DNA from 2 places in the Algibacter aquimarinus genome. Region 1 is predicted to be linked to the other one. Evidence: riboswitches for the same ligand, from Rfam matches in the RefSeq annotation. Region 1 holds a riboswitch; the other holds the start of a gene.
The links. A riboswitch is a leader RNA that binds a small molecule or an ion and turns the genes downstream of it on or off. The one in region 1 is predicted to bind cobalamin.
Positions count from the first base shown of each region.

Region 2: it holds a riboswitch for cobalamin, as region 1 does, so the genes downstream of both, ABD939_RS03220 (TonB-dependent receptor plug domain-containing protein) here and ABD939_RS13060 (PAS domain-containing protein) in region 1, are expected to answer to the same signal.

Region 1 covers NZ_BAABJK010000009.1:128,079-135,771, reverse strand. The annotation lists gene ABD939_RS13075 (DUF4377 domain-containing protein) at 1-11, opposite strand, end outside; gene ABD939_RS13070 (class I SAM-dependent rRNA methyltransferase) at 129-1,358, shown strand; gene ABD939_RS13065 (NAD(P)H-dependent flavin oxidoreductase) at 1,426-2,373, shown strand; cobalamin riboswitch at 2,434-2,568, shown strand; gene ABD939_RS13060 (PAS domain-containing protein) at 2,780-3,169, shown strand; gene ABD939_RS13055 (serine hydrolase) at 3,395-5,158, shown strand; gene ABD939_RS13050 (hypothetical protein) at 5,330-5,935, shown strand; gene ABD939_RS13045 (GNAT family N-acetyltransferase) at 6,075-6,647, opposite strand; gene ABD939_RS13040 (PaaI family thioesterase) at 6,747-7,172, shown strand; gene ABD939_RS13035 (chorismate-binding protein) at 7,178-7,693, shown strand, end outside.
Region 2 covers NZ_BAABJK010000004.1:91,063-98,755, forward strand. The annotation lists gene ABD939_RS03215 (S41 family peptidase) at 1-436, shown strand, start outside; gene ABD939_RS03220 (TonB-dependent receptor plug domain-containing protein) at 487-2,361, opposite strand; cobalamin riboswitch at 2,430-2,624, opposite strand; gene ABD939_RS03225 (ABC transporter substrate-binding protein) at 2,695-3,837, shown strand; gene ABD939_RS03230 (FecCD family ABC transporter permease) at 3,838-4,869, shown strand; gene ABD939_RS03235 (ABC transporter ATP-binding protein) at 4,869-5,663, shown strand; gene ABD939_RS03240 (DNA recombination protein RmuC) at 5,759-7,078, shown strand; gene ABD939_RS03245 (HMG-box domain-containing protein) at 7,188-7,693, shown strand, end outside.

The sequences.
Region 1 (7,693 bases):
TACCGTTTCATAGTTTGATTTTATATAATGATGAAAGATGTTATAAAAGGTTGCGCTAACTAACATTATTTTTTTGATAGTTTTATAGTAACTGCAAAACCCATACTTTTGGTACCTGAAAAAATATGATGTCTTTTTCTATAAAACTTAAATCAAAATATACTCCAAAACGTTTAGCCATAAAACTAAACGCTAAAGGCGAACAGTTTGTTTTAAAAGGCCATCCTTGGGTGTTTTCAAATAATATTGCTAAAATAAATGATAATGCTAAATCTGGCGACTTAGCAATTGTTTTTAGTAAAAATAAAAATCGAGTTATTGGCTTAGGTTTATATGATGCAAATTCTCCAATCAGAATAAAAATGCTTCATAGTAGTGCAGAGAAAGTAGAAATTAATGCTACTTTTTTTAAAAATATAATTGAAAAAGCTTTTAGCAAAAGGCTGTCTTTACTAAAAACAAATACTAACAGTTACCGCTTGTTATTTGGCGAAAACGATGGATTTCCAGGGTTAATAGCTGATGTATACGCGTCAGTATTAGTGGTGAAAATATATTCTGAAATTTGGTTGCCTTATCTAGAAATTATTATTCCTAATTTACAACAAACATCAAAAACAGAAACTGTAGTTGTTCGTTTAAGTAGAAGTTTAGAAAAATCGAAATCGCATCAACTTATAAATGGCGAAGTCGTTTATGGTTCGCTAAAAAATGAAGTTGTAGAGTTTGTGGAACATGGTGTTAATTTTTCTGCGAATGTTATTAAAGGTCATAAAACAGGTTATTTTTTAGATCATCGCGCTAACAGAAAACAAGTAGGCGAGTGGAGTAAAGGTAAAACAGTTTTAGATGTTTTCTCTTATGCAGGAGGGTTTTCAGTTCATGCGTTAGCAAACGGAGCTAAAGAGGTTACAAGCTTAGATATTAGTAAGCAAGCTCTAGAAATTGCCATTGAAAATGGAAAATTAAATTCCTATTCAGGACAGCACAAAATAATAGCTGGTGACGCTTTTGCAGAATTAAAAAAGTTTATTAAAAAGCAAATTACTTTTGATGTTGTAGTAATAGACCCACCAAGTTTTGCTAAACAAGCTTCGGAAATTGAATTGGCTAGGAAGAAATACGCTCAACTAGCCGAATTGGGAGAACAGCTTACAGGCAGAAATGGACTGTTAGTCTTAGCATCTTGTTCCTCCAGAGTATTGGCTGAAACGTTTTTTGATATTAATAACCAAGTATTATCTTCTACACATAGAAAGTACGATTGTATATTAAAAACACTACACGATACAGATCATCCAATCAGTTTTCCTGAAGGCGCTTATTTAAAATGTGGCTATTATCGTTTCTCAAATTAATAGGTATATCATCTAATTTGTTATGCATGCATAATATTTGTTATATTTGTTGAAATCAATTTTTACCATGGAAACAAAATTAACTGAACTTCTTAGCATTAAATATCCTATTATTCAAGCACCCATGTTTTTAGTTTCTAATGTGTCTATGGTTAAAGAAGCTATGTTTGGTGGAATAGCTGGTTGTATTCCTGCATTAAATTATAGAACTTTAGATGAATTAAGGATGGCCTTACGCGAATTAAAAGCAGCTAAACCTAAAGGTGGCTCGTTTGGTTTTAATCTTATTGTAAATAAATCTAATGTTAAGTATAAAGGCCAATTGGAAGTCATTTGTGAAGAAGGTTGCGACTTTATAATAACATCATTAGGAAGTCCAGAAGAAACCATTAATCAAGCTCATAAAGCAGGTATTAAAGTGTTTTGTGATGTAGTAGATTTAAAATTTGCAAAAAAGGTTGAAGGTTTAGGCGCTGATGCTATTATTGCTGTAAACAATGAGGCAGGAGGTCACCGAGGCGATAAATCTCCTGAAGTATTGATTAAAGAATTAAGTACAAATTGTAATATTCCTGTAATATCAGCCGGTGGTGTTGGTTGTAAAGCTGATATTGATGAGATGTTAAGCTATGGTGCAGAAGGCGTTTCAGTTGGTAGCCCATTTATAGCATCGGTTGAAGCTGGTGTTACGGACGAATATAAACAAGCATGTGTTGATTACGGAGCAAAAGATATTATAATGACAGAGCGTATTTCTGGAACACCTTGTACGGTTATAAATACACCTTATGTTCAAAAAATTGGAACTAAACAAACCTGGTTAGAATCTGTTTTGAATAAAAATAAGAAACTTAAAAAATGGGTAAAAATGATTCGTTTTTCAATTGGAATGAATGCTACTAAAAATGCAGCCACAAAAGCAACTTACAAAACAGTTTGGGTTGCTGGACCGAGTATAGAGCATACCAATGCTATTCTACCTGTTAAGGATATAATTTCTAAGCTTACCAAGTAGATTAGGTTTTCATCAATTTCATTTTTTTTATTATTTAAACGTATATAAACTTTTGCCTATCTTTGAAAGGTTAATAAAGGTTTAGCTAAAAGCTATTAATAAGGAATTGTGTTAAAATCGCAAGCTGTCGCGCAACTGTAATTAATTATTTTTTATAATTATAAGCCAGATACTTCCCTTTTTATTTCTAATATAAACTGTGCTTTCGCGATTTGAAGCTAAGTGAGAACTTTCATTAAAATATTTTTTGAAATATTTAATGTTGTTTTGCTTCTTTTTATTCGCTGCACTAAAAAAAGAAGTTATGAAAACCTTTAAAAAAGTCTTAAGAACACCACTTATCTGTTGGGATATTTATGCAATGCATCTATCATCATAAGCTAAAAACTTTAACAAACAAACTGAAATAGAAATTTTAAAAGAGTTTCAACAAAAATTTAATTGGTGTTTAGATATTGAAACGCTTCTAGAAAGTAGTGAGTTTGAAGCACTGGTATTAACCGATAATAATCAAAATATTAAGTGGGTTAACAAAGGCTTTACTAAAATGACGGGTTATCCTGCTAACTACACTATAGGAAAAAAGCCAAATTTTCTTCAAGGTGAGCAATCATCATCAAAAACTAGAAAAATTATCAGAACTCAATTGCAATCTGGACATTCTTTTAAAGAAGAAATTATAAATTACAGGAAAGATGGCAAGCCTTACAAGTGTGAAATTAAAATTTATCCCCTAAAAGATGAGAGCAATGAAATTGTTCATCTTTTGGCTTTAGAGAATGCCTTAGATATATGATATATTCAATAATAATATTAAGCCTTTGATTGTAAAGCGTTTTATTTGTATGTTTTTTAGTCATTAGGTTTTATTAATATTACAAATGTATTTATTAATTGAAACAGATACTTTTCCATTGTTGCTGTTTTAAATAAATTTTCAATTAATTTGATTTAATGTGTAACTTACAGGAGTAATGTTGCGTCTTACTTCAGAATCTAATAATCAATCAAAAAACATCTTATGAAATCAATTTCAAATTTTAAACTGTGGAAAACAAGCGGGCTAATTCTAGTCTTATTAGTTTTTTCAAGCACCGTATTTTCTCAATCCAAAGTCGATAAAATCAACGAACTTATTAGTAAATATGCAGAGTATGGTAAGTTTAATGGTTCTGCCTTAGTAGCTAACAACGGTAAAGTTATTTATAAAAAAGGGTTCGGAATGGCGAATATGGAATGGGATATTCCCAACACATCAGATACTAAACATCGTTTAGGTTCTGTAACAAAACAATTTACAGGGATGCTTATTTTACAATTAGTAGCAGGGGGTAAATTAGATTTACAAAAGCCAATTACAACCTATTTGCCAGATTATCCAAAGGAAAACGGCGATAAAATTACAACCCATCATCTTTTAACACATACATCAGGAATACCTAACTACACATCGTTTCCTGGATTCATGCAAAATGAAACTCGAAACCCTTACACGCCAGAGGAGTTTATCAAGAAATTTCAAGATAAAGATTTAGAATTTACTCCAGGAGAAAAATTCGCGTACAGTAATTCAGGTTATTTTTTACTTGGAGTTTTAATTGAAAAGTTAAGTGGAAAAACTTACGAAGATATGCTCCATGAAAAAATATTTAAGCCATTACATATGGATGATACTGGTTATGACCATTTTGGAGATATTTTAAAAAAGCGTGCCACAGGTTATGAAAGAATTACTACAGGTTATGAGAATTCTAGATATTTAGATATGTCAATTCCATATGCGGCAGGTTCTATGTATTCTACAGTTGAAGATTTGTATAAATGGGATCAAGCACTATACACAAATAAACTACTGCCACAAAAATATATGGACATGTATTTTAAACCTTATATTCCTGCATGGGGAAATAGTCATTATGCTTACGGATGGGGTGTTGGTTATAGTAAAATAGGAAAATCTAAAGATAGTATTTACACCATTTCTCATGGTGGCGGTATCAATGGTTTTAACACCAATATTTCTAGAGCACCATCAAATAAATCTCTGGTTGTACTTTTTAGTAATACTGGAGGCGCTCCACTAAATTCTATAACGCGTGCTATATATGGCATTTTAGATGGTAAAGATTATAATATGCCAAAAAAATCTTTAGCAGATGAATTATATACTGTCATAGAAGATAAAGGTCTTGAAACAGGATTAAAGCGTTATAATACTTTAAAGGATTCTGATGCTTATAGTTTAAATGAGCAAGAAATGAACGCTATGGGCTATAAATTAATGGGTGCTGGTAAAACTGAAGCTGCAGCTGAAGTATTTAAACTTAATATAGATGCATTTCCAAAATCATCAAATGCTTATGATAGTTACGGTGAAGCCTTAATGAATTTAGGTAAAAATGAAGCATCTATTAAAAATTACCGAAAGTCTGTAGAATTAGACTCAAGTAACCAAAACGCTATCGAGTTTTTAAAGAAAATGGGCGATGATGTAAGCGATTTACAAAAAGAAATTGTGGTTCCTGAAGCGATTTTAGAAACCTATGTTGGTAAATATGAACTCATGCCTGGTTTTATTTTAGATGTTACTAGAGAAGGCAGCCAATTAAAAACACAAGCCACGGGGCAACCTGTTTTTGATATTTTTCCTAAAAACGAAAATGAGTTTTACTTAAAAGTGGTTCAAGCCCAATTACAGTTTAATAAAAATGAAGCTGGAGTAGTGGATAGTGTAACCCTTTTTCAAGGTGGGCGAGAGATTACAGGTAAACGCGTAGAAGAATAATAGTTTTAAAATATTGAAAGAAAACCTCTCGTTATGGGAGGTTTTTTTGTTTATAAGTGTTTATAACTCATATGTAAAATAGTTCTTTTGTTGTATGAAAAATTCTAACTTCGCTTATCAATCGATATCGTTCATTGAAACGGAACGATATCTTTACGTTGTGGTTAATTTATGAAACGCCTAATAACAATATTTATATTTTCAATTAGCATCAATATTGCTAATGCTCAATTCGATGAAAATAATGCGATTTATTCAACTGGTGAGCTGAATCTAGGTAATTATATAGGATTTGACATTAACCTGAATTATGTCTATAAAGAAAAATACTCTTTCAAAGTTGGATACACTGGGAATATCCGAAAACCAAAATCACAACCTGAAAATTACACATCTGGTTTGACTGGAATATTTCTTTTTGGATTAGCTAATCCTTATGACCAATTTGAAAATTATCAAATCGGTTTTGGAAAAATATATAACCTTAATAAAAGTGGAACTATAAGAGCAAACTTATCACTTGGATTAGGCTATTCAACAATAAGAGAACCAGAAAATTGGCAAATGATTAATGATGCTTTTTTAGCGGAGAATTATACTTGGGATTATCAAAAGCATAACACGGTAAGTTTAATAATAAATCCTAAAATAGAATTTCCATTCACAAGATTTTACGGATTAACAATTTCGCCTATGTTACAAATAAATAAAGACAGAACTTACTTTGGAGTTGGAATTGGACAAATGATTGGATTATTGAGAAAAAGAAAAAATTAACCACTACACCGTATAAAAATAATGCTTAGTTTAGTTTTTAATCAAAGGTTAGTGAGTTTTGCTAGCTTCTGATTTTCCTTCGGAAAATCCTCGCGCACAAAACCGCACTATTCTTATACAATCACGATAACCGCACCTCCTAAAAACCTTCAAAAACTTCAGTTTTCAATATTTCCCATTCTTCTTTCAAAATGCCATAACAACAGGTATTGCGTCTAATGCCATTCAGCATAACTACATTTTTGCGTAATATGCCTTCAAACTGTCCGCCAATTTTTTGTACTGCTTTTCTAGATGCTGTATTGCGTTCATCAACTCTAAATTCAACTTTCTCAAAGCCTAAAGTTTCAAAAGCATATTGCAGCATTAAAAACTTCATGTTTTTGTTTAATCCTGTTCCTTGAAATTCTCGCCCTATCCAAGTGGCACCAATATGTAAAACCTTATTATGCCAATTAATGTTCATGTAACGCGAGGTTCCGGCGTAGGTTTCGGTTTGTTTATCAAAAATAATAAAGGGTATTGCCGTTTTGCTTTCATACCAATTTAATGCGGTTTGTACGTAGGCTTTTAAATCTTCGGGCGTATCAATTTTACTTGGCGAGTATTGTACCAAGTTTTTTTGATTAGCAATAACAGATAAATGTTTGTAATTATTTAAATCTAAAAGTGTAAGCTTTACACGATTGTTTTCTAGAGTTGGTACTTTCATTTAATTATAAAATGTATTTGTTAAAACTAACCAAAAAGACCCAAACCATTAGTGGTGTATTTCGTATTTTAGCATAGCAATTTTAAATGTAAAATATTTATGAAATTATCCAAAGAAATCGTGAAAGAAAAGTTTAAAGACATGTGTAAAAACACATTAATTGAGACTTTAGAAATTGAGATGATAGATTTTGGTGATGATTTTTTAATTTTAAAAATGCCCGTAACGTCTAAAGTACATCAACCAGACGGTGTTTTACATGGTGGTGCTACGGTTGCATTGGCAGAAACCACAGGAAGCTTTGCTGCAGAGTTGTTATTAAATACTAAAGACTACTTTGTAAGAGGTATAGAAATTTCTGCAAATCATTTAAAAAGTATACGTGAAGGCAACGTTTACGCCAAAGCAAAATTTATACATAAAGGTAAAACCACACAGTTATTTGAAATTCGGGTTACTGATGATAATGATAACTTAATTTCGCTTTGTAAGCTAACCACAATTTCTCTTCCTAGAACTAAATAGCCTGTATGATTTCAGATGATTTTTTCGAGCAGATAAAGCAGCAATTTGATAATAAGTTACCTTTTGTAGCATACAGAAAACCAAATCAAGAACAGCTAATTGCGCGATTACAATACAACACTGATTTGTATTTTGTAAAAGATTTTTCGGAACAAGGTTTTGTGTTTTCTCCTTTTGAAAATATTGAAGAAACTGTAATAATACCCAACAAAGCTTCTAAAGTAATTTACGGTCATCAAACGTACCAAGACCCTTTAGATATTGATAAAAGTAAATTTGATGAATCTAGCTTGGAAAACTCAAAAGCAAAACACATCAATTTAATACAAGAAGGTATTGAGGCTATAAAAAATTCGGAACTAAAAAAAGTAGTTTTATCAAGAAGAGAAACCATCGATTTAAACGAAAAGAACCCAATTGAAATTTTTAAAAATCTTACTAAACATTATAAATCGGCGTTAATTTATTGCTGGTATCATCCTAAGGTTGGTCTTTGGTTAGGCGCAACTCCAGAAACTTTA
Region 2 (7,693 bases), on a different contig from region 1:
AAGTGCATCAGCCAGTGAAGGGCTGATTAATGGGTTAAATCCTTATATAAATGTTATACAAATAGGTATAAATACGACTGGGAAAACACAAGCTTCTAGAACGCTTTATGATTCCTCTGATTTTCAAAGACAAGGTGCAAACCCAAGTCATACCTATGCTATGCAACCTCTAATTGCAAATGGTTTAAACAAAAATGACGTTGCAGTTCCTGGTACTGGATTACCGCCATCTATTGGGTTTGAATATAATGAAAGACCACTTAATTATGGTGTTTTAGGTGATGTTACTGAACCCATGTTAGCCATAGCTTTAGCAGATATTGAAAACTCAACTAGTAAAATTTTCGAAATTAAATCTAAACCTAGATTACAGTTTAAGTTATTAAAAGACAGTAATGATTTCAATCCTCATGAAGGAGGCATGATTATTGACTAAGAATTAAAAAAAGCTCTGAATTTCAATTTTAAATTCAGAGCTTTTTTTATCTATAACATAATATTCAATCCTAGACTTATATTTCTACCTCTTGTAGTATATCCCAAAATCTCAAAATAATCCTCATTAAAGAGATTAGTAATATTAGTAAAAAGTTTCACTTTATTCTTTATGATTTTATGACTTAAATATAAATCAATTAAAGAAAAAGAATCTAAATCTATATTCTCAAAGGTAGAAAAATCAATATCACCTCTACTACCCACAAATTGGTAATTTAAAGATGCGAAGGTATTTTTAGAAATACTATAACCCAAACTTGCATTTGCTTTGTGCTTAGGTACACGTAAACGAACACCATCTTTTACTTCAGTGAAAGAATAATTTGCACTAAAATTCAAATTTTTAACTAAACTAAGTTCAGCTTCAAACTCAAAACCTTGTACTGTAGCATCTGTAGTAGCATTTTCGTAAGTAGAACCAAATATAATGGTATGCTCTTCTTTTCTATTAAAGAAAACGCCATTTAATCGTAATCCCTTTTTAGTATTAAATTCTAGACCAGCTTCTATAGTTGTGTTCTCCTCTGGTTTTAAATCAGGATTTGGACCAAAAAAACCAAACAACTGAGATAAATTTGGTGCAATAAACGACGTGGCATAAGACCCAAACACTTTAGCATAACCTTCATTTACATTAATTTTGTAAGAAGGGTTTAAACTATAAACTAAATGTGAACCGTATTCACTATGGTTATTGTAACGCGCACCAGCATTCAAATTCAATCCAAAATCTGAAACATAAACAACATTTAAATAAGGGTCTGCGGTGGTATAACTTTCTTCTTCTGCAAATAAACTTTTATAATCGCCGTAATTTAAGCCTACTATAGTATAAAACTTATCATTAAAAGTATATTTATTAAAGGCATCTAAAACAAAACTTTCAGCCTCATTTACAGTAGAGAATGCAGAAATAGTTTCTCTATCTATTTTAGAAAAAGCTGCATTTACTTGAAAACTTCCATTTTTGTAGTCAAATTTTGGCGACAATCCAAAACGTGTTTGTTCTGAAATATATTCATCATTGGTATCAGCAATTGTAAAAGATGGTGGTGGAAACCCATCAATATCTGTTTTAAATTTATCGTAACTTCCAAAAGCTGTAATGTTTATATTTTCACTTATTTCATAACCAATTTTTAAATTCGTATTAAACCTTGAAAAAGGATCTATTTCGGGGTTATCTGATTTTGCTGCTGATATACCATCAACATAACGATTACCAAAACTTGCCAAATATGTTACTTTATTTGCAGTACCATTTACCGACACATTATTTGTAAAACTAGAGCCATTGTAATTTAAATCGTCTTGGGTTTGGTTTGTACCTACAACAGATAAAAAACTTCCTGAAATAGTGTCTTTTGAAACCTTTTTAGTTGTAATATTAATTACAGCGGTAGCTGCAGCATTACCATAAAGTGTACTAGCTGCCCCCTTAATTATTTCAATAGACTCAATGGTGTTTAAATCCAATAATCTCAAATCAAAATCATTAGCAACTATTGATGGGTCATTTACTTGAATACCATCAATAAGAACCAATACTTGTCGGTTATTTCCACCCCTAACAAAATATCCTAAATTTTGTCCTTCAACACTTCTACTTCCATTAATTTCAATACCACTTTTAGTGTTAATTAATTCTGAAATGGTTCTTCCTTGGTTTCGTTCAATTTCTTCTTTAGAAATTTTAATAACCGTTTTACCAGAATTTTCACGTTTTAATTTAAATCGTGAATCTGAAATTACAACTTCATCAAGTTGTTCTAATTTTGTTGAATCTGCAACCTGTTCCTGCGCAAATCCAAATGCAAACATACCTAAGCATAGTATGCCTAATGCTTTTGTTTTTTTGTTCATTTTAAATGATTAATTACTCGAGAATCGCATGGATTATCATACGCAAACTTTTATCCCGAAAGTTTAACTTATTTGTTTTGAAAATGGCAGGTCTCCTGACTTGCGTCTTCATGTTGGTCTTCCCAAAGATTACTCTTAAGTGACATTGAAGTTTAACATGAAGCTTTGTAGCTTACAGTTGCGGGAACAGTTCTAGAATTACACTAGATTCCCTTTTAATCCATCCACGTGAAGTGAATAAAACCAAATTTCGGTGCAAATGTAAACATTCTGTTGAATGATTATCTTAAAACTTTAAATAATCTTACTTTTGAAAGAATTAAAAATTTAAAATTGAGATTAGCTTTTTTGTATCTGGTATTAATTTTCTTTACTTCATGTAAAAATGAGGTATCTAATCAATCTGAAGAAGTTATTGACAAGAATTTTGCACACATAAAATATGCAAAAGGCTTCTCAATTAAAGATTATAAAACCTATAAATTCTTAGAAATAAAAAACCCGTGGCCCAAAGCAGAGAAGAGCTACCGGTATGTTTTAATAGATAAAGAAAATGCTATAAAATCTACTTTTAGCAAAAATGAGTTTGATGGAATTATAATTAAACCCATTAAAAAAATAGTTGTTACTTCCACAACGCATATTCCAGCTTTAGAGCTTTTAAATACTGAAGAAACCTTGGTTGGATTTCCAGGAACAGATTATGTATCCTCTAAAAAAACTAGACATCGTATAGAAAATGATTTAATAAGAGAACTAGGAAAAAATGATGGTATTAACACTGAGGTTTTACTAGAATTAAATCCTAATTTAGTTGTAGGGTTTGGTATTGATGGTAATAATCGTTCTTTAGAGATTATAAAAAAATCTGGAATTCCAGTAATTTTTAATGGAGATTGGGTTGAAAGTTCTCCTTTAGCAAAAGCAGAATGGATTAAGTTTTTTGGTGTTCTTTTTAACAAAGAAAAAGAAGCTGACTCTATTTTTAATACGATTGAAAAAAATTATTTAGAAGCCAAACAACTTGCCCAAAATATAAAAAATAAACCTACTGTTTTAAGTGGTGCCATGCATAACGATGTTTGGTATTTACCTAATGGCAGTAGTACAGAAGCACAATTTTTAAAAGACGCTAATGTTAGTTATTTATGGCAAGACAGCAAAGGAATTGGTAGTTTACAATTAAATTTCGAGTCGGTTTTTGTAAAAGCAAAAGATGCCGATATTTGGCTAAGTCCTTCAAATTATAATAGTTTGGAAAGCTTAAAAAACGGAAACTCGCAACATGCAATGTTTAAAGCTTTTCAAAATAAAAATGTATATTCATTTAACAATACCAACGGAGAAAGTGGTGGTGTTTTATACTATGAATTAGGAATGACTAGACCAGATTTAGTTTTACAAGATATTATTAAAGTTTGTCATCCAGAGTTACTAAAAAATTACTCAACTCACTTTTTTAAGCCTTTAAAATAATTGGATAAAAAAAATACATATACCAAACCTTTTCTGGTATTAAGCTTAATACTAGTTATTTGTTTCTTTACCAATATTAGTTTGGGTTCTGTTTACATTCCTTTAAAAGGCGTTTTTAATAGTTTAATTGGTACTGCAACCGAGCAAGAAACTTGGCAACACATTATTCAGAATTACAGATTACCAAAGGCCATTACAGCTATTATTGTTGGTTCTGGATTGGGTATTTCAGGCTTGCTAATGCAAACCTTATTTAGAAACCCGCTAGCAGGTCCTTTTGTACTAGGCATTAGTTCAGGAGCTAGTTTAGGTGTAGCCATTGTTATATTAGGTTCTGGTATTTTTGGTGGTATATTTGCTTCTCTTTTTATCTCAAAATGGGGTATTGTTTTAGCTGCTAGTTTAGGTAGTTTTTTAGTTTTATTATCTGTTTTAATGGTATCTATAAAAGTAAGAGATACTATGGCCATTTTAATTATCGGACTCATGTTTGCAAGCATTACAGCTGCATTAGTAAGCGTGCTTTCTTATTTTGGATCAGCACAACAATTACAACAATATATCTTTTGGGGCTTTGGGAGTTTAGGAAATTTATCATGGGACGAAATTTTTATATTCTTTTTAATTTTTACAGTTGGTATAGTAATAAGTATTACTTCCATTAAATCATTAAACACTTTACTTTTAGGTGAAAATTACGCTAAAAGTTTAGGTTTAAATATTAAAAAAAGTAGGCTTACCATAATTATTGCAACTAGTTTGTTAGCTGGAACTATCACCGCTTTTGCAGGCCCCATTGCGTTTATTGGCTTAGCCATACCGCATTTAACCAGACAAGTTTTTAACACTTCAAATCATAAAATACTTTTGCCTGCAGTATTTTTATTTGGCGCTATCATTATGCTTGTTTGTGATAGTATTGCACAATTACCAAACAGTGATTTCACTTTACCTATAAATGCTATAACATCGTTAGTTGGAGCTCCTGTTGTAATTTGGTTATTGGTTAGAAAACGAAAAATGATTTTTTAATGGCAAGTAATATCAAAAATATCATTTTGAAAACTACAGAACTTTCTATTGGATATTCCTCTAGAAAAGAGAAAAACATAGTAGCTTCAAATATTAATATTCAACTAGAAAAGGGAAAGTTAATTGGGTTAATAGGGGCAAATGGTATTGGAAAATCAACACTTTTAAGAACGCTAACCAATGTTCAAAACCCTTTAAATGGAAGTATTGAAATTAACCAAAAAAACATTATTGAATATAGTGCAGTAGACTTAGCAAAAGTGTTGAGTTTGGTTTTAACCGAACAAATTGCATCTAAAAATTTATCTGTTTTTGAATTGACGGCATTAGGCAGACAGCCTTATACAAATTGGGTTGGTAATTTGTCTGGTAATGATATTGAAATAGTTAATAAGGCTTTAAAGCAAACTAATTTATTGGATTTAAAACATAAAAAATGTTTTGAATTAAGCGATGGGCAATTACAAAAAGTAATGATTGCCCGTGCCTTAGCCCAAGATACCGATTTAATTATTCTTGATGAACCAACTACCCATCTAGATATGTATCATAAAGCCTATATTTTAAAACTACTTCAGAAATTAGCCAAAGAAACAAATAAAACTATTTTGTTTTCTTCACACGAAATTGATCTAACCATTCAACTTTGCGATACTTTAATAGTGATGACAGATAATGAAGTAGTTTCCGATGCCCCATGTAATTTAATTACCAAAGGCACTTTTGGAAGTTTATTCCCAAATGATTTGATTGCTTTTAATGAAAAAACAGGGAGTTTTAGAGTCAAGAAATAGTTTCCAGAATTAGTTCAATTTATACTTAAAAACTTGGTGTATCATGCCTCTAACTTCAAACTAAAAATTTATCTTTGGTTATATTTCAATTCCAAATGAACGACAGTATTATTCTCATATTATCCATTTTAATTGCTGCAGCTATTGGTGGTTACTTAGGCATCCTTTTTACAAAACTTAAAAACAAAAGTGAACAAAGCACTCTTGAAGAACGCCAAAACCAACTGCAATTAACCATTGAAGAATTAAAGCAAAATCTTAGTAAAATAGAAAAAGAACGTGAAGATATTCGTCGTGAAAAAGAATTTTTAAACACAGAATTAGCTAGAAAAAATTCTGAATATGAAAATCTTCAAGAACAAAACTTAAAGCGAGATGCAGAGCTTGAAAAACGTCAAGAACAATTGCGTAAAGATTTTGAATTACTTGCCAATAAAATTTTAGAAGAAAAGTCGAATAAATTTACAGAGCAGAATAAAGAGAATATCAAAAATATTTTAAATCCGCTTCAAGAAAAAATTCAAGGATTTGAGAAAAAGGTTGAGGCATCTCAAAAAGAAAGCATCAGTATGCATTCCGCATTAAAAGAGCAATTATTAGGTTTAAAAGACCTCAACCAACAAATGACAAAAGAAGCTACCAATTTAACTAGAGCACTAAAAGGTGATAGTAAAATGCAAGGGAATTGGGGAGAATTGGTATTAGAACGTGTTCTAGAAAAATCTGGTTTAGAAAAAGATAGAGAATATTTTGTACAACAAAGCTTTACTCGAGATGATAACTCTCGAGTTATGCCAGATGTTGTTTTACATTTACCCGATGGAAAAAAGATGATTATAGATTCCAAGGTTTCTTTAACAGATTATGAACGTCTAGTAAATGCTGATGATGACGATAAAATACAATTTTTGAAAGCTCATGTTAATTCCATAAAAAAACATGTAGTCCAACTTTCTGAAAAAAATTATCAAGATTTGTACGATATTGAATCACCAGATTTTGTTCTCATGTTCATTCCTATTGAACCTGCTTTTGCTATTGTTGTAAATGAAGATAACATGATTTACAACAAAGCTTTTGAAAAGAATATTGTTATTGTAACACCTTCTACCCTTTTAGCGACGCTTCGAACTATTGACACCATGTGGAATAACGAAAAGCAACAAAGAAATGCTATTGAAATTGCTCGACAAGCTGGTGCACTTTATGATAAATTTGAAGGTTTGGTTAGCGATTTAACAGGTGTTGGTAAAAAGATTGATGCTGCTAAAAGTGATTATTCTTCAGCAATGAATAAACTAGTGGATGGCAGAGGAAACCTCATTACAAGTGTTGAAAAGCTCAAGAAAATGGGTGCTAAAGCTAAAAAATCGTTACCTGAGGCCATTATAAAACGTGCAGAAGAGGACGAATAAAATCTTTATTTTTTAAAACCATTATTTGAAATATCATATAAAAACGCGATATATTTGTTTATCATTTAAAAACGTGATATATTTGTTTATCACTTAAAAACGTGATATTATGATTACAAGTGTTATTACAGGTGATGTAATTAAATCTAGGAGTCAAGTAAACCCAGATATTTGGATTAAAACTTTAAAAAAGACATTATCAAATATAAGTTCTGATGAAAAATATTGGGATATATATAGAGGTGATAGTTTTCAAATAGAAATAAGAAATTGGTATCAAAGCTTTATCTGTGCAGTTTACATCAAAGCATGTATAAAATCAATTCATGGGTTAGATGTTAGACTGGCTATCGGTATTGGCAATAAAACCTATGATGGAGAAAATGTAACTGAGTCCAATGGAGAGGCTTTTATATTTTCTGGGGAGACAATAGAATCTTTAAAGAAAGAAAAACAAAACCTCCGAATTAAAACAAATCATTTTGAGCTTGATCAAGAGTTAAATTTATATTTTAAATTAGCTTTAGTATTCATGGATAATTGGACTAAAAATTCAGCAGAAATTGTAAAACTTAGCATCGAAAACCCTAATGCATTACAAAGTGATTTAGGTAA